DNA from 3 places in the Enterobacter sp. KBR-315C3_2022 genome. Region 2 is predicted to be linked to each of the others. Evidence: predicted binding sites of a transcription regulator. Region 2 holds the regulator's gene; each other region holds the start of a gene.
What was found. Region 2 encodes LexA, which represses DNA repair genes until DNA is damaged. Its sites were predicted from a motif close to TNCTGTATGTACATACAGNA; they were not measured.
Positions count from the first base shown of each region.

Region 1: a site for LexA is predicted at 4,832-4,851, ahead of sbmC (DNA gyrase inhibitor SbmC). Genes of this name have one in related genera too.
Region 3: a site for LexA is predicted at 2,183-2,202, ahead of AB8804_RS14305 (YebG family protein). Genes of this name have one in related genera too.

Region 1 is NZ_JBGKEB010000001.1:19,160-26,443, forward strand. Features, by position in the region: gene AB8804_RS00100 (LysR substrate-binding domain-containing protein) at 1-196, shown strand, start outside; gene yoeI (membrane protein YoeI) at 416-478, shown strand; gene AB8804_RS00110 (APC family permease) at 468-1,826, shown strand; gene sbcB (exodeoxyribonuclease I) at 1,938-3,371, opposite strand; gene dacD (serine-type D-Ala-D-Ala carboxypeptidase DacD) at 3,570-4,736, shown strand; gene sbmC (DNA gyrase inhibitor SbmC) at 4,867-5,340, shown strand; gene AB8804_RS00130 (FUSC family protein) at 5,433-6,491, shown strand; gene AB8804_RS00135 (DUF496 family protein) at 6,650-6,985, shown strand; tRNA gene AB8804_RS00140 (tRNA-Asn) at 7,131-7,206, opposite strand; gene AB8804_RS00145 (DUF5951 family protein) at 7,213-7,284, shown strand, end outside.
Region 2 is NZ_JBGKEB010000011.1:100,329-107,612, forward strand. Features, by position in the region: gene dinF (MATE family efflux transporter DinF) at 1-1,015, opposite strand, end outside; gene lexA (transcriptional repressor LexA) at 1,081-1,689, opposite strand; gene AB8804_RS13575 (diacylglycerol kinase) at 1,798-2,166, opposite strand; gene plsB (glycerol-3-phosphate 1-O-acyltransferase PlsB) at 2,372-4,792, shown strand; gene ubiA (4-hydroxybenzoate octaprenyltransferase) at 4,864-5,733, opposite strand; gene ubiC (chorismate lyase) at 5,746-6,243, opposite strand; gene malM (maltose operon protein MalM) at 6,423-7,284, opposite strand, start outside.
Region 3 is NZ_JBGKEB010000012.1:90,045-97,328, reverse strand. Features, by position in the region: gene AB8804_RS14320 (DMSO/selenate family reductase complex B subunit) at 1-573, shown strand, start outside; gene AB8804_RS14315 (dimethyl sulfoxide reductase anchor subunit family protein) at 575-1,429, shown strand; gene dmsD (Tat proofreading chaperone DmsD) at 1,473-2,087, shown strand; gene AB8804_RS14305 (YebG family protein) at 2,216-2,488, shown strand; gene AB8804_RS14300 (YoaK family protein) at 2,695-3,438, shown strand; gene osmY (osmoprotectant ABC transporter permease OsmY) at 3,695-4,405, shown strand; gene osmX (osmoprotectant ABC transporter substrate-binding protein OsmX) at 4,425-5,324, shown strand; gene osmW (osmoprotectant ABC transporter permease OsmW) at 5,333-5,980, shown strand; gene osmV (osmoprotectant ABC transporter ATP-binding protein OsmV) at 5,980-7,128, shown strand; gene clcB (voltage-gated ClC-type chloride channel ClcB) at 7,232-7,284, shown strand, end outside.

The DNA of each region.
Region 1 (7,284 bases), on a different contig from region 2:
GGCGCAGCGGTTTATAGAAAGCGGCGCGCTGGTGGAAAAGCAGGTTTTAGCGCAAAGCAGCAACGAACCGGTGTGGATTGGCTGGAATGAACAGACCGCCGGGCTCGCCAGCGCCTGGTGGCGGGAACAAATTTTAGCAAATAGTGCTATTGCCGCGGTTTACACTCAGGCAGATGCGGGTAAATCAGTCGGTTAGCGAAATTAATTTATTGATGGCTTTCTCAATCTATTGCGTTTTGTGTCTGGAATAGGGCAAAATGCCGCCGCTGCAAACAAATGAATAATCGACGATATAAAAGGCGTCGGTTATTTTTTTTTGCATGTACGAAACGAAACTAAAAACCAAGAGGCCGGGCTTCGTACCGGATAGATATTTACTAAAATCCGACAGTTGTTGTCGCTGAGGAAGACTGAAATGGGGCAATTTTTCGCTTACGTGGCGGTTATCACCGTAAAGGAGATTAACCATGTCGCATAACGCAACTCCAAAAACCTCTCGCGTGGAATTACGTAAAACGCTTACGTTGATTCCGGTTGTTATGATGGGCCTTGCCTACATGCAGCCAATGACGCTGTTCGATACATTCGGTATCGTATCAGGCCTTACTGACGGTCACGTTGCAACGGCGTATGCCTTTGCGCTGGTCGCTATTCTCTTTACTGCGCTGAGCTACGGTAAACTGGTTCGCCGTTTCCCGTCCGCAGGCTCCGCGTATACCTATGCTCAGAAATCCATTAGCCCTGCGGTTGGCTTTATGGTGGGCTGGTCATCTCTGCTGGACTATCTGTTCATGCCGATGATCAACATTCTGCTGGCTAAAATTTACTTTGAAGCGCTGGTACCTTCCGTACCGTCGTGGATCTTCGTTGTGGCGCTGGTGGCCTTTATGACCATCTCTAACCTGCGCAGCATCAAGACCGTGGCGAACTTCAACACCCTGATTGTGATTCTGCAGATGGGTATTGTTTCCGTCATCGTGGGCCTGATCATCTATGGCGTGATGCACGGTGAAGGCGCCGGTACCCTGACCAGCACCCGTCCGTTCTGGTCTGAAGGCGCGCACGTTGTGCCGATGATCACCGGTGCGACAATCCTGTGCTTCTCGTTCCTGGGCTTCGACGGCATCTCTTCACTGTCTGAAGAGACCAAAGACGCCGAGCGCGTGATCCCGAAAGCGATTTTCCTGACCGCGCTGATTGGCGGCCTGATCTTCATCGGTGCGTCTTATTTCCTGCAGCTGTACTTCCCGGACATCTCTCGCTTTAAAGATCCGGATGCGTCTCAGCCTGAAATCATGCTGTACGTGGCAGGTAAGACCTTCCAGTGGGGCGTGCTGATCTTCTCCAGCGTGACCGTTCTGGCCTCCGGTATGGCTGCGCACGCGGGCGTTTCCCGTCTGATGTACGTTATGGGCCGCGACGGCGTGTTCCCAACGCGCTTCTTTGGCTATGTGCATCCGAAATGGCGCACGCCAGCGTGGAACGTGCTGCTGGTTGGCGCAATCGCGCTGCTGGCGATTAAATTCGACCTGGTGACGGCAACTGCTTTGATCAACTTCGGTGCGCTGGTGGCGTTCACCTTCGTTAACCTCTCCGTGATCTCTCAGTTCTGGATCCGCGAGAAGCGCAACAAAACGCTGAAGGACCACTTCAACTATCTGGTTCTGCCGGTGTGCGGCGCGCTGACCGTTGGCGCACTGTGGATTAACCTGGAAGAAAGCTCCATGGTTCTGGGTCTGATCTGGGGCGCTATCGGCCTGGTTTACCTGGCATGCGTGACCAAGAGCTTCCGCAACCCGGTTCCTCAGTACGAAGACGTCGCCTAAGACGGTGTCGGGTGGCGGCTAAGCCTCACCCGACCTGCACAACCTTTAGGCCCGCGCCAGCGGGCAAAAAAAAGCCGGAGACATCGCCTCCGGCTTTTTTGTACCCTTCGGTCAGACGATTTCCTGCGCGTACTGGAACAGGGCTTTCAACAGCGCCTGCTTCTCGGCATCGCCCTCGTACTGCCCGTACAGCATCTCCAGCTCTTCGGCATAGCGTTGAAGGTACTCTGGCGTAAAGACGTTACGACGGTGCTGCAGCCAGCGCTCCTGCTCGGCTTCATCCAGCGTGCCGGGGAAGTTACGCGCCCGGTAGTTAAATATCAATTTTTCAATGCGCTTATCGGCGAAGGTAATGTCCAGCGCCGGCAAGTTGCGCGGTTCGGTCTGCAGCACAATTTTCATCGCCGCGCGGTCGGCGTCGCTGAAGAAGCCGTTGTACAGCTGGGCATCGACGTTATCGGACGGGATAAACGGCTCGGCTTCGGCAAAGATCGCAACGGCCTTTTCGCGCACCTGCGGGTTCTCTCGCAGCACCTTCAGGTTATCCAGGCAGCGCTGACGGTCAATCCCCAGCCTGTCGGCATCCTCCGGGCGCAGCGTATTGGCCTGCGCCAGAACCGGGCATTTATTGATATGCACCAGCTTCACCGGCACGGCGGGCAGATCGCCCAGCTCGGCTTTCGGGGTGTACAGCCGCTCGCGCAGCGCGTCGCTGTCGAGCTCGAGCAGCGGGGAGATGTCGCCAGCCAAATCGACCATAATGACGGCGTTGCGGTTGTCCGGATGCCAGGCCAGCGGCGCAACCCAGCTGGTATTCCCGCGCCACGCGCCAAACATCCCGGAAATATGCACCAGCGGCTTCATCTGCGGGACGTCGATAAGCGTTGTGAGCTTATGCTTGCTGCGATGGCTGAGCAGATAATCAAAGAGCCGCGGCTGCGCGGCCTTCACCAGCTTCGCCATGGCGATAGTGGCATACACGTCGGCCATCGCGTCGTGGGCGTTGCTGTGCTCAATGCCGTTGGCGCGCGTCAGATGCTCCAGACGGAAGCTCGGCAGGCCCTCTTCATTTTCCGGCCAGTTAATGCCTTCCGGGCGCAGGGCATAGCAGGCGCGCATGATGTCCAGCAGGTCCCAGCGCGAATTGCGGTTCTGCCAGCTCCACGCGTAGGGATCGTAGAAGTTGCGGTAAAAAATGTTGCGCGTCACTTCGTCATCGAAGCGAATATTGTTGTAGCCCACCACGCACGTATTGGGCACGGTAAAGAGATCGTGAATGCGGCGCGCAAACTCCGCTTCACTGACGCCTTTCTCTCGCGCTTCCTGCGGCGTAATGCCCGTCACCATCACGGCGCCCGGCTGGGGCAGATAATCATCCGCCGGACGGCAATAAAAGACTTCGGGTTCGCCGATAATGTTGAAATTTTCGTCGGTACGGATGGCGGCAAACTGCGCCGGACGGTCCAGCGCCGGATGGGTGCCAAAGGTTTCGTAGTCGTGGAATAAAAACGTGAGCGCGGCAGAATCAGACACCAGTAATACCATCCTGTTAAAAAATGACGCCTCTATGGTAAACGATCGCGGTGGGCAGGCCGAATAAAAAGCGACGTCAGAGGCGATTTTTGCGCGCCGCCTTCAGATCAAAATAAGACATTTGTCACATTTTTTTGCAATTAAACAAGGTAAGGACACGCGAACTCCCGTAAAAAGGTCAACGATTTTTAATGACCTGAGGATATACCGTTGAAACGCCGTCTGTTTATTGCTGTTTCTTTACTCGCTTCGAGCATTTCTTCCGCGTGGGCCGTTACGCCGCTGGATTTTGCACCTCAGCCTCCGGCCATTCAGGCGGGCTCCTGGGTGCTGATGGACTACACAACCGGGCAAATTTTAACGGCGGGCAATGAACATCAACAGCGTAATCCTGCAAGCCTGACCAAGCTGATGACGGGATACGTCGTCGATCGCGCCATTGATAGCCACCGGATTAGCCCTGACGACATCGTCACCGTCGGCCGCGACGCGTGGGCGAAAGGCAATCCCGTTTTTGACGGCTCGTCGCTCATGTTCCTGAAAGAGGGCGACCGCGTGTCGATACGCGACCTCAGCCGCGGGCTGATCGTCGATTCAGGCAACGACGCGTGCGTGGCGCTGGCGGACCACGTGGCGGGCGGCCAGCCGCAGTTCGTTACCATGATGAATGACTACGTCGAGAAGCTGAACCTGCGCGATACCCACTTTGAAACGGTGCACGGCCTAGACGCACCGGGTCAGCACAGCTCGGCCTACGACCTTGCCGTCCTCTCCCGCGCGATTATTCACGGCGAGCCTGATTTCTACCACATGTACAGCGAGAAAAGCCTCACCTGGAACGGCATTACGCAGCAAAACCGCAACGGCCTGCTGTGGGATAAAACCATGAACGTGGACGGCCTCAAAACCGGCCATACTTCAGGCGCCGGTTTTAACCTGATTGCGTCCGCAGTCGACGGTCAGCGCCGCTTGATCGCGGTGGTGATGGGGGCTGACAGCCCAAAAGGGCGTGAGGATCAGGCCCGCAAGCTGCTGCACTGGGGTCAACAGAATTTCGACACGGTGCAAATCCTGCACAGCGGTAAAAAGGTGGGCACGGAGCGTATCTGGTACGGCGATAAAGAGCAGATCACGCTGGGTACGGACCAGGACTTCTGGCTGGCGCTGCCGAAAGCGGAGCTGCCGAACATCAAAGCGAAGTACGTGCTGGACAAAAAAGAGCTGGAAGCGCCTGTTGCGGCCCATCAGCGCGTGGGCGAAATCGAGCTGTACGATCGCGATAAGGTGGTCGCACACTGGCCGCTGGTCACGCTGGAAAGCGTCGAGAAGGGCGGCCTTTTCTCCCGCCTGGGTGATTACCTGCACCATAAAATCTAACGATTGCTTTCCCCCTTTAGAGCAGGCTGGCAGGGTTGCGAGTCTGCTCGCATAATCATCACACGCCGTTTGCCGGTAAGCGAAATTCTGACTTATAGTGTATAAACATACAGTAATGAGTGGAGGCAGCATGGACTATAGCATCAGGCAGCAGCAGAAACGCAGGATCGCGGGTTTTCACATGGTGGGGCCGTGGGAAAACACGGTAAAGCAGGGTTTTGAACAGCTGGCTATGTGGGTTAATGGGCGGCACATTCAGCCGCTGGAGTGGGTCGCCGTTTACTATGATAACCCGGATCAGGTCCCGGCAGAAAAGCTGCGCTGCGACACGGCGGTAACGGTGCAGGATGATTTCGTCATTCCTGAAAACAGCGAAGGGGTCATACTGACCGAAATCGCCGCAGGGGATTACGCGCTCGCCATCGCGCGGGTTGAAAATCACGACTTCGCGACGCCCTGGAATCAGTTCTTCAACTCCCTGTTAGAGGACCACAAATACCAGATAGCCCCCAAACCCTGCTTTGAGCGCTATCTTAACGATGGCAATGCCGAGGGCTACTGGGTTATCGAAATGTATATTCCCGTTGAGCATAAAGTGTCTTAGTCCCGGTAAAAGCAGGGTTTTTCGGCCGGACGCATTCCGCCCGGCTGAAAACGCAGTACAATTACGGTTTGCCGTGTAGCTGGAGAGCGGGTGTGCGTCCCGACAAATCATTAACTCCCTTTGAAATACGCCTGTATAAACACTACCGCGTGGTGCATGGGTGCCGTATCGCGCTGGCGTTTGTCCTGACCTTTGTCCTCGTCCGTTTGCTCAATATTCCGGAAGGAACCTGGCCGCTGATCACGCTGGTGGTTGTGATGGGGCCAATCTCTTTTTGGGGGAACGTCGTTCCGCGGGCCTTTGAGCGTATTGGCGGCACCGTGCTTGGCTCCGCGCTGGGGCTGATTGCGCTTAAGCTTGAGCTCATCTCGTTTCCCGTTATGCTCCTGTGGTGCGCAGCGGCGATGTTTCTCTGCGGCTGGCTGGCACTGGGGAAAAAACCGTATCAGGCCCTGCTGATTGGCATCACGCTTGCGGTGGTGGTCGGTGCGCCAGCGGGGGATATGACAACCGCATTATGGCGAAGCGGAGATGTGATTCTCGGCTCGCTGCTGGCGATGCTGTTTACGGGCGTCTGGCCGCAGCGGGCGTTCCTGCACTGGCGGATCCAGATGGCAACGTACGTGACCGCATTTAATCGCGTTTATCAGGCCGGTTTTTCGCCTAACCTGGTGGAACGACCGCGGCTGGAAAAGCATTTGCAGAAAATCCTCACTGATGTGGTCAAAATGCGCGGGCTGATCACGCCTGCCAGCAAAGAGACGCATATCCATAAAGGCATTTTCGAGGCGATTCAAACGGTGAGCCGCAATCTGGTCTGCATGCTGGAGCTGCAAATCAACGCCCACTGGGCCTCTCGCCCGAGCCATTTGCTGATGCTTAACGCCCAAACGCTTAAAGAGACGCAGCACATGACGCAGCAAACGCTGCTCACCATCGCCCATGCGCTCTATGAAGGTAATCCTCAGCCCATACTGGCAAACAGCGAGCGGCTCAATGAGATCGTGGCCGAGCTGAAGCTGCTTATGAACGAGCGGCAAAGCGACAACGTGGCGGAAACGCCGATTCACGGCTACGTCTGGCTAAGTATGGAACTGGCCCGCCAGCTCGAGCTGCTATCGCAGCTTATCTGCCGTGCGCTGCGCAAATAAAAGCCTTATGTGACGGCTGCTGCTTCGATTCAGCAGCAATTGGGGTTATGATAGCTTTAAACGTTATACTGATTGTCATTAGCCGCCGCTGTCAGTAAGGTTACTGTTACAACGGCTGCCTTAACGAATCCGAATCTCACATTATCAGGGGTGTAAAAATGGAAACTATCAAGCCTTCGTTCCAGGATGTTCTGGAATTTGTCCGCCTGTTCCGCCGCAAAAACAAGCTGCAGCGTGAAATCCAGGACGTTGAGAAGAAGATCCGTGACAACCAAAAGCGCGTTCTGCTGCTGGATAACCTGAGCGACTACATCAAGCCGGGTATGAGCGTAGAAGCGATTCAGGGCATCATCGCCAGCATGAAGAGCGATTACGAAGATCGCGTTGACGATTACATCATCAAAAATGCCGAGCTGTCCAAAGAGCGTCGCGACATCTCTAAGAAGCTGAAAGTGATGGGCGAAATCAAAAACGCCGAAGCGAAAAGCGAATAAGCACCTTCAGACTTAAAAAAAGCTCCCGGTAACCCGGGAGCTTTTTTTTCGCCCTATTGTAGGCCCGGTAAGCGTAGCGCCATCGGGCATTGTTACCGGGCTTAGAAAAGCAAGAAGCCTGCTATAAAAGCAGGCTTCTTAAATGTGGCTCCTCTGACTGGACTCGAACCAGTGACATACGGATTAACAGTCCGCCGTTCTACCGACTGAACTACAGAGGAATCGTTGTGGAGGCTTATCTTAGCGGCGAAAAAACTTTTGTCAAACACGATTATGGAACAATGCGATTGATTGCCGAT
Region 2 (7,284 bases):
AGGCAACGATTGACTGGCCGAAACCGGCGTAAATCACGGCGAACGCGAGTGCGACAAGGCCTGCCTGACGACAGGCGGCGCGCCAGACGTCGCGTAGCTGGCCGCTTTTTCCTGCGCCATAGGCCTGACCGGAGTGCGCCTCAACGGCGTAGGCAAAGCCGTCCAGCGCATAGGCGGTAAAGGTCAGCAGCGTCATCAGAACCGCATTGACCGCGACAATCTCAGGCCCAAGCCGCGCGCCGTAAACGGTCAGCGCGCCAAAGCACAGCTGTAGCAGAAGCGAGCGCAGCATGATGTCGCGGTTTAGGGCCAGCAGCCTGCGAATATTGCCGCGCCAGGCCTTTTTCAGCAGCGCAACCGGGATCCCGCGCATCGCCAGCACGCGCCAGACCATCCCTAATCCGATGAGAAGCGTGCCATACTCCGCCACCACCGTTGCCAGCGCCGCCCCCTGCACGTTCATGTGCAGGCCGATGACCAGCCACAGGTCGAGGACGATATTAAGCAGGTTGCCCACCACCAGCAGGATCACCGGAGCGCGGGCGTACTGAACGCCCAGCAGCCACCCAAGCAGAACCAGATTGGCCAGCGACGCGGGCGCGCTGAGCCAGCGGATCGCCAGAAAACGCCTGGCCTGCTCCAGCACCGCCTCGCTGCCGCCCACGATATGCAGCGCCAAATCGATGAGCGGTGTACGCAAGAGGACGATCGCTATTCCCGCGCCCAGCGCCAGGATTAACGGCTGCACCAGCGCGCGCGCCAGCCGCAGCGGGTCTTTCGCGCCATACGCCTGCGCCGTCAGCCCGGTGGTGCTCATGCGCAAAAAGAGCAGCAGCATAAAGAGGAAGCTGGTCGCCGTTGCGCCAATCGCGACGCCGCCCAGATACACGGGCGAGTCAAGATGGCCAATCACCGCCGTATCAACAAGCCCCAGGAGAGGAACGGTGATATTGGAGAAGATCATCGGCAGCGCAAGACGCCACAATGCTTTATCGGAAGCCGTCAGCAGAGACATGGGAAAATACCGGGGACGATAATACGAAACGGGCCGCGGAGAAACCGCAGCCCGTCAGGAAGAGATTACAGCCATTCGCCGTTGCGGATAACGCCAACCGCCAGGCCTTCGATCGAGAAGCTCTGCTCGCGCAGGTCTACCACAATCGGCGTGAATTCGTTGTTTTCCGGCAGAAGCTGCACGGTGTTGCCCTGTTTTTTCAGGCGCTTAACGGTCACTTCGTCATCAATACGCGCCACAACAACCTGCCCGTTGCGCACGTCCTGCGTCTTGTGAACGGCCAGCAGATCGCCGTCAAGAATGCCGATGTCTTTCATCGACATCCCGCTAACGCGCAGCAGGAAATCAGCGCTTGGCTTAAACATACCCGGGTCGACCTGATAATGGCCTTCAATATGCTGCTGCGCCAGAAGCGGCTCACCTGCCGCAACGCGGCCAACCAGCGGAATACCCGTCTCTTCTTCGACGAGCAGACGAATACCGCGAGACGCGCCGGAGACGATCTCAATCACGCCTTTACGTGCCAGCGCTTTCAGGTGTTCCTCGGCAGCGTTTGGAGAACGGAAGCCCAGACGCTGCGCGATTTCCGCACGCGTGGGTGGCATACCCGTCTGGCCGATATGATCCCGGATGAGATCAAACACCTCTTGCTGCCTGGTCGTTAACGCTTTCATTCCGCCCCCTGGGTGTATATACAGTTATGCTGTGAGTATATACAGTCAAAGGCGAATTTGGAACCAAAAACTGCACAAAAAACCAGGGACTTAATTATTCCTCGAGGCTCATCGGAAATGCGACCAAAGCAGCGTGACCCAGGTTATCGCCGCAACGATAATCGCCAGCAGTACGGCAGCGGATCCCATGTCTTTTGCGCGTCCGGAAAGCTCGTGGAAATCGGAACCGATGCGGTCAACCACCGCCTCAATAGCGCTATTGAGAATTTCCACTATCATCACCAAAAGCACCGAACCGATGAGAAGTACGCGGGTTATCGCATCAACGTCAAGGAAACAGGCGACAATAACCGCGACGATAGCGGCAATGCCCTCCTGGCGGAAAGCAGCTTCATTGATCCACGCGGCACGGAAACCTTTCCATGAATAGCCCGCGGCTTTGATGATTCGGGTGAACCCAGTGGTATTATTGGCCATTAAAAGAACCTTTTATTGGAAAGAGCGTCAGTCACTATACACAAGATCGTCCATGCCGCTTTCATGCAGCATGCAGGATGAAGTATATGTAGCCGCAGCCACTATGCTGCCGCCTGAAGTCTGACGGGTAACAACAGAAATTTTGCGCGCTTTCTGTTATCCTTGCGCCGCAATTGCATTATTAACCAGAGGCTTTACATCGTTTATGTCCGGCTGGCCACGAATTTACTACAAATTACTTAATTTACCATTAAGCGTACTGGTAAAAAGTAAGTCTATCCCAGCAGAACCCGCGCTGGAATTAGGGCTCGATACCTCGCGCCCGATTATGTACGTTTTGCCTTATAACTCGAAGGCTGACCTGTTGACGCTTCGCGCGCAGTGTCTGGCGCACGATCTGCCCGACCCGCTTGAACCGCTGGAAGTCGACGGTACGCTGCTACCGCGCTACGTGTTCATCCACGGCGGGCCGCGCGTGTTCACCTATTACACGCCGAAAGAAGAGTCCATCAAGCTGTTCCACGACTATCTCGATCTGCACCGCAGCAATCCCGATCTGGACGTGCAGATGGTGCCGGTCTCCGTGATGTTTGGCCGCCGACCGGGCCGCGAAAAAGGCGAAGAGAATCCGCCACTGCGCATGCTTAACGGCATCCAAAAATTCTTCGCCGTCTCCTGGCTGGGGCGCGACAGCTTCGTGCGTTTCTCCCCGTCCGTTTCGCTGCGCCGTATGGCGGACGAGCACGGCACGGACAAGATCATCGCGCAAAAGCTCGCGCGCGTGGCGCGCATGCACTTCGCGCGTCAGCGTCTCGCCGCGGTGGGCCCTCGCCTGCCTGCGCGCCAGGATCTGTTCAACAAGCTGCTGGCCTCTAAGGCGATTGCCCGCGCCGTCGAAGACGAAGCGCGCAGCAAGAAAATTTCCCACGAGAAGGCCCAGCAGAACGCTATCGCGCTGATGGAAGAGATCGCCGCGAACTTCTCCTACGAGATGATTCGCCTGTCTGACCGCATTCTGGGCTTCACCTGGAACCGGCTCTATCAGGGGATCAACGTCCATAACGCCGAGCGCGTGCGCCAGCTGGCACACGACGGCCATGAGATTGTCTACGTGCCTTGCCACCGCAGCCACATGGACTACCTGCTTCTCTCCTACGTGCTTTACCACCAGGGGCTGGTGCCGCCGCACATCGCTGCCGGTATTAACCTGAACTTCTGGCCAGCAGGCCCGATCTTCCGCCGCCTGGGCGCGTTCTTTATTCGTCGAACCTTCAAGGGCAACAAGCTCTACTCGACCGTCTTCCGCGAATACCTTGGCGAGCTGTTCAGCCGCGGCTATTCCGTAGAATACTTCGTCGAAGGTGGCCGCTCGCGTACGGGTCGTCTGCTCGATCCGAAGACCGGCACGCTGTCGATGACCATTCAGGCGATGCTGCGCGGCGGTACGCGGCCCATCACGCTGGTGCCAATCTACATTGGCTATGAGCACGTGATGGAAGTGGGCACCTATGCGAAAGAGCTGCGCGGAGCCACAAAAGAGAAAGAGAGCCTGCCGCAGATGCTGCGCGGCCTCAGCAAGCTGCGCAACCTGGGCGAGGGCTACGTGAACTTCGGCGAGCCGATGCCGCTGATGACGTACCTGAATACCCACGTGCCCGAGTGGCGTGAATCCATCGATCCCATCGAGGCGGTGCGTCCAGCGTGGCTGACGCCGACCGTCAACGGCATTGCGTCAGAGCTGATGGTGCGTATCAACAGCGCCGGTGCGGCCAACGCCATGAACCTGTGCTGCACGGCGCTTCTGGCCTCTCGCCAGCGCTCGCTCACACGCGAGCAGCTGACCGAGCAGCTCGATTGCTACCTGGACATCATGCGCAACGTGCCGTACTCCGTCGATTCAACCGTTCCTTCTGCCACCGCCAGCGAGCTTATCGACCATGCGCTGCAGATGAACAAGTTTGAAGTCGAGAAAGATACGATCGGTGACATCATCATTCTGCCGCGCGAGCAGGCGGTGCTGATGACCTACTACCGCAACAACATCACGCATATGCTGATGCTGCCGTCCCTGATGGCCGCCATTCTGACCCAGCACCGCCGCATTTCGCATCAGGAGCTGTTACGCCACATTGAAGCCATCTATCCGATGCTGAAAGCGGAGCTGTTCCTGCGCTGGAGCAAGGACGAGCTGGCCGTCGAGCTGGCGAAGATGACGGAAGAGATGTGTCGTCAGGGGCTGATTACGGTTAATGAGAACGAGCTGCTCATCAACCCGTCACGCTCCCGCACTCTGCAGCTGCTGGCCGCCGGGGCGCGCGAAACGCTGCAACGTTACGCCATTACCTTCTGGCTGCTGAGCGCGAATCCGTCCATCAACCGCGGCACGCTGGAAAAAGAGAGCCGGACGCTGGCGCAGCGCCTCTCCGTTCTGCACGGTATCAATGCTCCTGAGTTCTTTGATAAGGCGGTGTTCAGCTCGCTGGTGCTGACGCTGCGTGACGAAGGGTTCATTAGCGACACGGGCGACGCCGAGCCGGAAGAGACGATGAAGATCTACCAGATGCTGGCAGAGCTGATTACCGCCGACGTGCGTTTAACGATTGAGAGTTCGACGCAGGGCGAGTGATGCCCTCACCCCGGCCCTCTCCCACGGGGAGAGGGAGAAAACAAAACGGCAGCCATTCGGCTGCCGTACTTTTATGAAAAGTAGCTCATCGCCAGCCCCAAGAACAGCACCAGGCCCACGTAGTTATTGTTCATAAACGCCTTGAAGCACGCTTCGCGATCCCGCTTCGCAATCAGCTTTTGCTGGTACGCAAACAGCAGCCCCGCCACCAGCACGGACCAGTAAAACTCCCAGTTCAGGCCGTTAAGGCGACCGATGGCCACCATCAGCGCCAGCACCGCCACCTGCAGAATACCGATGATCAGCTTGTCCTGACGCCCGAACAAAATCGCCGTCGACTTGATTCCAATCTTCAGATCGTCGTCGCGGTCAACCATCGCATATTGCGTATCGTACGCCACGGCCCAGAGAATGTTGGCCAGGAACATCAGCCAGCAGCTCAGCGGCACGGACTCGCTCACCGCGGCGAACGCCATTGGGATCGACCAGCCAAACGCGGCACCCAGCACCACCTGCGGCAGATGGGTGTAGCGCTTCATGAACGGGTAGACCCAGGCCAGCGCCAGCGCGGCTATCGAAAGCAGAATGGTCATGGTGTTAAGCGTTAACACCAGCAGGAAGGAGAGCAGCACCAGCACCACAAACAGCGTGCGGGCCTCTTTCTCGGAAACCTGACCGCTCGGCAGCGGTCGATGGGCCGTGCGCTTCACGTGCCCGTCAAACTTGCGGTCCGCGTAGTCATTGACCACGCAGCCCGCCGCGCGCATCAGCCAGACGCCCGCAACAAACACCGCCAGGATCCACAGCGGCGGTACACCCGGCGTGGCAACCCACAGCGCCCACAGGGTCGGCCAGAGCAGCAGCAGCGCGCCGATCGGTTTATCCGTGCGCATCAGGCGGTGAAAGGCCAGCAGCTTGTTCTGCGTCAGACTCCACTCCATTTTATCTTCCTCTTAGTACAGCGGCGATGCCGGTAAAAACAGTTCCGTCAGAATGAGCGGCTTGCCGCTCAGGCGAAGGCAGGAACGGCGCCCCCACAGATCGGCATCGCGACCAATCTCAATAAAATCTCGGGTAAGCTCGGATGAGGTGAAAAGATAGCGCCCCAGCGGCGTTTTTCCCAGCCGCTGCAGGGCAAGCTCGGGTCCGGAAAGGGTGGACTCAGGCACCACCGTCCGTCCGGCAAGCCACGGCTCGCCGTCGGCACAGAGCAGGATCTCGCGCAGCCAGTAGCGTTCTTCAGACGGCAGCAGCGGCAGCTCGCTGGCAATCTCATCGGACGTGACAAACCCTTCGCGGATCATCGTCACCGTGACCGTTTTGCCCTGTTGCTCAAAACGTTTTGTCATGGAATCTTCCAGCAGCAGCCAGTCGAGCTGCGCCGGGTCAAGCGCGGGTATGTGGTCTAAATAGCGCAGCGCACGCAATTGCGTTAGCGCGGGGTGTGACATGCCAGACTCTCCGATACATAACGTAATGGCATTGTATCGCAGAAACGCGGCTTGGGGGCGGTCAAACGTTATTTAACGATCACTATCGCAACAACGGTGCAACACGCACGGACGGCAGGAAAAAAAGTGCGCCCACTCAGGCGCACTAAAACTAACAAATCAGCACTGCGGGGAGACGATCACCCCTTGCCTTTTACACTGCTGATAAAGGTGGAACGGGCAGTGGTTGAACCTAAACGTTCGGCTTCATCAAGCAGCTTCAGCGCCTTATCGACATCGCCACGCTTCACGGCCTGCTTAATCGCGTTGTTGAAGTATGCTTCGGTATCGTTCAGTACCGGCTCCGCTTTCTTCGCCGGGGCTGCGGCTGGCGCGGCGGCGGCCGGTGCAGCAGCCGGTGCGGCGTAAACCGGTGCGGCAGTGTTGCCCACGGTCACAGGGCCATTGCCGGAGGAGCCAAACAGCGGGCCAACCAGCACGCTGGAGCCGCTGTTGGTTTTCACCTTCAGCTTCAGCGTCCCGTCGGTCACGTGGCGGGCAATCGGGTCCGGAATGTCAGGCACGGCGTTGCCGGTGCCCTTCGCGTAGGCTTTTGCCGGATCGAGCAATGTGGTGGTTTTCTGCAGATCCTGCTCGGTGGTAAAGACCAGCACGTAGAGCTTTTGCTGTCCCAGCGCAGGCGTCAGGCGCATCACCCCTTCCAGGCGGTCAGCGCTCATCACGCCCGGCTCTTGGTAGGTAAAGTATTCGCTCGGGAAAAACGCCGATGGCGTCATGTTCTGATCGAGAATCAGCACGTTCGGCGCAAACACGCTGGTTTGTTTGTTCACTTCGCTGGTAAGTGTTATAGCCAGTTCACCAATGTTGGCCGGAACGCTATAGGCGGCAACCGGACCGGTGATGCCCGGCACGTTCAGCTGCTGGCCGCCCGTTGAAAGCTGGGTGGTCTGCGTTTTGGACTGATCCACCGGCGTCCAGGCGAGCTGCTGCAGTGCCGCGGCAGGAATAGCCGGTGCGGAGGTCGTGTTTTGCGGAACGAAG
Region 3 (7,284 bases), on a different contig from region 2:
GGGTGCAAAACCTGCGAGCTGGCCTGCAAGGATTACAAAGACCTCACCCCGGACGTCAGCTTCCGCCGTATCTACGAATACGCGGGCGGCGACTGGCAGGAGGACAACGGCGTCTGGCAGCAGAACGTGTTTGCCTATTACCTGTCGATTGCCTGCAACCACTGCGAAGACCCGGCCTGCACCAAGGTCTGTCCGAGCGGTGCGATGCACAAGCGTGAAGATGGCTTCGTGGTGGTAAACGAGGACGTCTGCATCGGCTGCCGCTACTGCCACATGGCCTGCCCGTACGGCGCGCCGCAGTACAACGCCGCCAAAGGCCATATGACCAAATGCGACGGCTGCCATACCCGCGTCGCCGACGGCAAAAAGCCGATATGCGTCGAGTCCTGCCCGCTGCGCGCGCTGGACTTCGGCCCGATCGAAGAGCTGCGTCAAAAGCACGGCCAGCTGGCGGCGGTTGCGCCGCTGCCGTCCGCGCACTTCACGAAGCCGAGCATTGTGATTAAACCTAACGCCAATAGCCGCCCGACGGGTGACACCACCGGCTACCTGGCTAACCCGAAGGAGGTGTGAGATGGGAAGTGGATGGCATGAATGGCCGCTGGTGATCTTCACCGTTTTTGGGCAGTGCGTGGCCGGGGCGTTAATCGTCACCGGGTTCGCGTGGCTTAATGAAAAAGACGCGGCGGCAAAAGCGCGGATCGTTCGCAGCATGTTCTTTCTCTGGGTGGTGATGGGCGTCGGCTTTCTGGCTTCCGTGCTGCACCTCGGCTCGCCGCTGCGCGCGTTTAACTCCCTGAACCGCGTCGGCGACTCGGCGCTCAGCAACGAAATCGCCGCGGGCTCGATCTTTTTCGCCATTGGGGGATTCTGGTGGCTGCTGTCGGTTGTCGGTAAAATGCCGTCGGCGCTCGGCAAGATTTGGCTGCTGATGAGCCAGATCCTCGGGATTGTTTTTGTCTGGGCCATGACGCGCGTGTATCAGATCGATACCGTGCCAACGTGGTATACGGGTTACACTACCGCCGCCTTTTTCCTCACCGCGGCGCTGAGCGGGCCACCGCTTGCGGCGCTGCTGCTTCGCGCGGCGAACGCAACGTTTAAAGGAACGCTGGCAGCAACCGTCAGCGCGCTGGCGCTGCTGGCGAGCTGTGCGATTATTGTGCTGCAAAGTCACGATCTGTCCACGATCCACAGCGCCATCCAGCAGGCCAGCGCCCTGCTCCCGGACTATGGCACGCTCCAGGTCTGGCGTATCGTGCTGGTTGCTGCCGGTTTAGGCTGCTGGCTCTGTCCGCTGATTCGTCGCCGGGAGCCAAAAGCGTTTGGTCTCGCTCTCGGCGTTGTTCTGGTCGTACTGGGCGAGCTGATTGGCCGCGGCCTGTTCTACGGCCTGCATATGACCGTTGGAACGGCCATCGCGGGTTAACATAAGCGCGCGGGTGACCCCCGCGCGAGTAAGGAATGCAGTAATGAGTGAAGTTGAAGACCGTAAAGCCTTTGCCTTTAGCGCCCGCGTGCTGGGCGCGCTGTTTTATTTTGCGCCCGATAGCGAGCAGGCGGCCCCGCTGGTGAATGCGCTCACCGCCGGGGAGTGGGTTCAGGACTGGCCGCTGTCGGAGGAGGTGCTCCAGCCGATAGCGGAGGCGTTCAGTGCGCCCTGCGATGAAACCCTGCCAGAAGCCTGGCAGCGCCTGTTTATTGGCCCGTACGCGCTGCCCTCGCCGCCGTGGGGATCCGTCTGGCTGGACCGCGAGTCCGTGCTGTTTGGCGACTCAACGCTGGCCCTGCGCCAGTGGATGCGCGAAAACAATATCGCCTTCGAGGTGCAGCAGAATGAGCCGGAAGACCATTTTGGCACACTGCTGCTGCTGGCCGCCTGGCTTGCAGAAAACGGGCGCGACGCCGAGCGGGACCAGCTCCTCGCCTGGCACCTGCTGCCGTGGAGCACGCGTTTCCTTTCCGAATTTGTCGACCACGCCGGGCATCCGTTCTATGCCGCGCTGGGCAGGCTCGCGCAGCTGACGCTTGCGGACTGGCAGTCCACCCTGCTGATCCCCGTTGCGGAAAAAACGCTGTACCGTTGATAGACGCTGGCTTACGCATCCTGATGTGTAAGCCAGCTCACTCTCCGCATGTCTTATAATTACATTTATGCTGCAACGGATACATTAAGCTGATATACTGTATATAATTACAGTATAAGGGGTTCATCATGGCTGTTGAAATCAAATATGTTGTCGTAAGAAAAGGTGAAGAGAAAATGACATTTGCCACGAAGAAAGAGGCCGACGCTCACGACAAACTGCTCGACATGGCAGACGCCTTCACCGAATGGCTGTTGCAAAGCGGAATACAAATGGACGAAACGCAGGCGGAGGATCTCGGGCTCTATTTCGCCGAGCACAAAGAGGCCGTGCAGCATATTTTGCGCACCAGCAAACTCCCCGATCTCAATGCCGAAACGGTTACAGACCAGACGGAGTAAGATGCGTACGTTAAGGGTCGGCCCTTCTGTGTTCAGTTTTGCTTACCCTTTAGCATCCGGTCACACATATTCGCCGTATGCGTTTAATTAATTACAAAACCTCGAATGCCCTCCGATGAAATAATAATTAAGCAATATCCTGGTTAGCCAGCAGCATCGTTTTGCTAGCGTGAGAAATCAGGCAAAGCTTAATCCGGAGGTATTCTTTGCTGGTTAAACTCAAGAAAGAACGAACGCATGGGGAAGATCGCCGACTCGCGCTCTGGCTGGCAACCTCAGCGGGCGTATTGAATGCTATCGCGCTGGGGGCTTTTGGCTTTTTCCCTTCCCATATGACGGGCAATACCTCACAGTTATCCAGCGAAGTCTCCTCTACCGATCTTAGCGATATTCTTTTCTTTAGCGCCATTATCCTGTCGTTTGTCACGGGCGCAATTATTGCGCGAATCATTGTCCTTTGGGGAATAATCCACAACGTTCGGCTGATATTCAGTCAGGTTCTGCTTGCTGAAGGTCTATTGCTGGCGGGCGTTTCGCTGTACGAAATCTATTTTCATTCATTCGCCACGAACCGTGAAATTATTATTTCCCTGTGCGGGCTGATGGGGGTCCATAATTCCACCTCGACTCAGCTTTCTGGGGGTCGGGTACGCTCGACGCATATTACCGGCACGCTGACCGATGCGGGCATCTCTCTGGCCTCCGTTGCGGTTGCCATGCTCCGTCGGGATTACTCTAAAGATACGGCGGCCCAAAAGAGCCAGCTCAAAACCCATTTGACCACCCTTTTTTCGTTTATTACCGGCGGTATTGCGGGTCTGCTCCTTTTCAGATGGTTGGGATTTAACGCCATGCTTGCGCTGGGAGTGATGCTGGTCCTCGTTGCCGCATTCTCGATTGCCCGCATCTCATGGCGCGTCCGAAAGGTGCGCGCTGCGGTCGGCCGATAATCGCCTCCGGCACGCCTAAGGTGACAACGTCACCTTAGGCGGCTCTCTTTAAGACTATTCTGCTCAACCCCTGACAGCCCTTATCCCATAAGGCTTAAACTAAGATCTCCTTACTATCATAGGGTTACTCTTTTTGCCCCTTCGCTGGAACCCTTCCCATTCCCTTGCTATAGCTGAATGACCCCTGCCGAATCATGGCATAAAAACAGGCAGCCGCTGGTTGCTATAACGCATGCGCACAGGGAGACACACCGCAATGCACCCATTACTTAAACGTTCGCTGCTTTTCGTCGGCGCGATTATCGTGGTCCTCGCCCTCCTCGTCTGGGGAATTGGGCTGGAAACGATTAAAGCGCGTCAGGTTGATTTGCTCTACCTCGGGCAACAGCACCTGATCCTCGTATTCTCATCCATGTTCTTCGCGCTGCTGGTCGGTATTCCGAGCGGCATCCTGCTGAGCCGCCCGGCGGCGCGCGGCGTTGCGGAATATGTGATGCAGATCTTTAACGTCGGCAACACCCTGCCGCCGCTGGCGGTACTCGCCCTGGCGATGGTGGTGATTGGGATCGGCGATAAGCCGGCCATCATCGCCCTGTTCCTCGCCTCGCTGCTGCCCATCGTGCGTAACACCTACGCCGGGCTGTGCTCCGTGCCCGCGTCGCTGCTCGAAGCGGCTAACGGCATCGGCATGACCAAATGGCAGCGCCTGCGTCAGGTTGAAATTCCTAACGCGTGGCCGGTGATGCTGTCCGGCATCCGCATCGCCACGGCAATTAACGTGGGGACCGCGCCGCTGGCCTTCCTGATCGGCGCCAGCAGCTACGGCGAGCTGATTTTCCCGGGCATCTACCTCAACGATTTCCCGACGCTGATCCTCGGCGCGGCGGCCACCGCCCTGTTCGCTCTGATTCTGGATACGCTGCTGGCCGCGCTGGGCCGCGTGATGAGCCCGCACCTGGCCCGATAACAATAACAAGGAGCTGTGTATGAGACTGTTTTCCAGCCTGACGGCGCTGTGCGCCGCCGCGCTCTTCTCCAGCCAGGCGCTCGCCGCCCCGCTGATCCTGGCCACCAAAAGCTTTACCGAGCAGCACATCCTCTCGGCGATGACCGTGCAATATCTGCAGAAAAAGGGATTTCAGGTACAGCCGCAGACCAACATCGCTACCGTGATTTCCCGTAACGCGATGATCAACAAGCAGATTGACATGACGTGGGAATACACCGGCACGTCGCTGATCATCTTCAACCACATCAACAAACGCATGTCGCCAGAAGAATCCTACGAGACCGTAAAACGCCTCGACGCGAAGCACGGCCTGGTGTGGCTCAAGCCCGCGGACATGAACAACACCTACGCCTTCGCGATGCAGCGCAAGCGCGCCGAAGCCGAGCACATCAACACCATGTCGGAGATGGTGGCGAAGATTGAACAGGTTCGTAAAACGGACCCGGACAACAACTGGCTGCTCGGGCTGGACCTTGAGTTTGCCGGGCGCAGCGACGGCATGAAGCCGCTGCAGGCGACCTATAACATGGCGCTGGATCGCCCGCAGATCCGCCAGATGGACCCGGGCCTGGTCTATAACGCCGTGCGCGACGGCTTCGTTGACGCTGGCCTCATCTACACCACCGACGGCCGCGTGAAGGGCTTCGACCTGAAGGTGCTGGAAGATGATAAAGGCTTTTTCCCGAGCTACGCGGTTACGCCGGTGGTGCGCAAAGATACGCTGGAGGCCAATCCGGGGCTCGAAGAGGCGCTTAACACCCTCTCCGCCCAGCTCAATAACGACGTCATCACCGAACTGAACAAGAAGGTGGATATTGACCATCAGTCACCGCAGCAGGTCGCCCGTGATTTCCTGCGTAGCAAACAGCTGCTGTAGGAGGCGCTATGGAGACGATTCACTACATTGTTGACAACTGGGACTATCTCTTAACGCTGACGCTGCAGCATCTGTGGCTAGTGGCGCTGGCAGTGGGGCTGGCGATTATCATCGGCGTTCCGCTGGGGATTTTAATTGTCCGTCACAAATGGCTGGCCACGCCGGTGCTGGGGATTGCGACCATCGTACTCACCATCCCGTCCATCGCCCTGTTTGGCCTGATGATCCCGCTGTTCTCGCTGGTCGGTCAGGGCATTGGCGCCCTGCCCGCCGTGACGGCGGTGTTTCTCTACTCGCTGCTGCCGATTGTGCGCAACACCCACACGGCGCTGGACAGCCTGCCGCCGGGCCTGCGCGAGGCGGGGCGCGGCATCGGGATGACCTTCTGGCAGCGTCTGCGCTGGGTTGAAATCCCGATGGCGCTGCCGGTGATTTTCGGCGGGATCCGCACCGCCGTGGTGATGAATATCGGCGTCATGGCGATCGCCGCCGTGATCGGCGCGGGCGGCCTTGGCCTGCTGCTGCTTAACGGCATCGGCGGGAGCGATATTCGTATGTTGATTGCGGGCGCGCTGATGATCTGTCTTTTAGCCATCGTGCTCGACTGGCTGCTGCACCGTCTGCAGGTGGCTCTGACTCCAAAGGGGATTCGATAATGATAAAACTGGAAAACCTCACCAAGCAATTTTCACAGAAGCACGGCCAGACCTTTAAGGCCGTCGACAACGTCAATCTGAACGTGCCGGAAGGTGAAATGTGCGTTCTGCTCGGCCCGTCCGGCTGCGGCAAAACCACCACGCTTAAGATGATTAATCGCCTGATTGCGCCAAGCAGCGGTAAGATCCTGATCAACGGCGAAGACACCAGCGCAATGGACACCGTGACCCTGCGCCGCAACATTGGCTACGTGATCCAGCAGATTGGCCTGTTCCCGAATATGACCATTGAAGAGAACATTACCGTGGTGCCGCGCATGCTGGGCTGGGACAAGGCCCGCTGCAAATCCCGCGCCGAGGAGCTCATGGACATGGTGGCGATGGATCCGCACAAGTTCCTCAACCGCTATCCGCGCGAAATGTCCGGCGGCCAGCAGCAGCGTATCGGCGTGATCCGCGCCCTGGCGGCGGATCCGCCGGTGCTGCTGATGGACGAACCGTTCGGCGCGGTCGACCCGATCAACCGCGAGGTGATCCAGAACCAGTTCCTGGAGATGCAGCGCAAGCTGAAGAAAACGGTGATGCTGGTCAGCCACGACATTGACGAGGCGCTCAAACTGGGCGACCGCATCGCGGTCTTCCGCCAGGGCCGCATCGTGCAGTGCGCCAGCCCGGACGAGCTGCTGGCGAAGCCGGCCAACGAGTTTGTCGGCTCCTTCGTCGGGCAGGATCGCACCCTGAAGCGCCTGCTGCTGGTCTCCGCGGGCGACGTCACGGACCAGCAGCCGACCATTACGGTTCGCCACTCGACTCCGCTGGCCGAGGCGTTTGCGCTGATGGATGATAACGACATCCGCGCCATCACCGTGGTCGATGAACACGGCAAGCCGCTGGGGTTTGTGAAGCGCCGCGAAGCGCGCCACGCCAGCGGATCGTGCGCGGATCTGCTGCACCCGTTCCGCATGACCGGCAAGGCGGAAGACAACCTGCGCGTGGTGCTCTCCCGCCTGTATGAGAGCAACACCAGCTGGATGCCGATCGTGGACGAAGACGGCCGCTACAACGGCGAAATCTCGCAGGACTACATTGCGGAATACCTGAGCTCGGGCCGCACCCGCCGGGCGCTCAATATTCACAGCGACAGCTAACCTCCACACCGGGCTCTGCCCGGTTTTTTTTCGCACGCATAACTTTTGCTAACCCCGCGATTTGCCGCCACAATATTGTATCTTTTCCGTTGATGCGTAACCCATGCAGCGCCTTCACGCTTACCCTGACATCCGGGCGATGTTTCGCCGACTTCT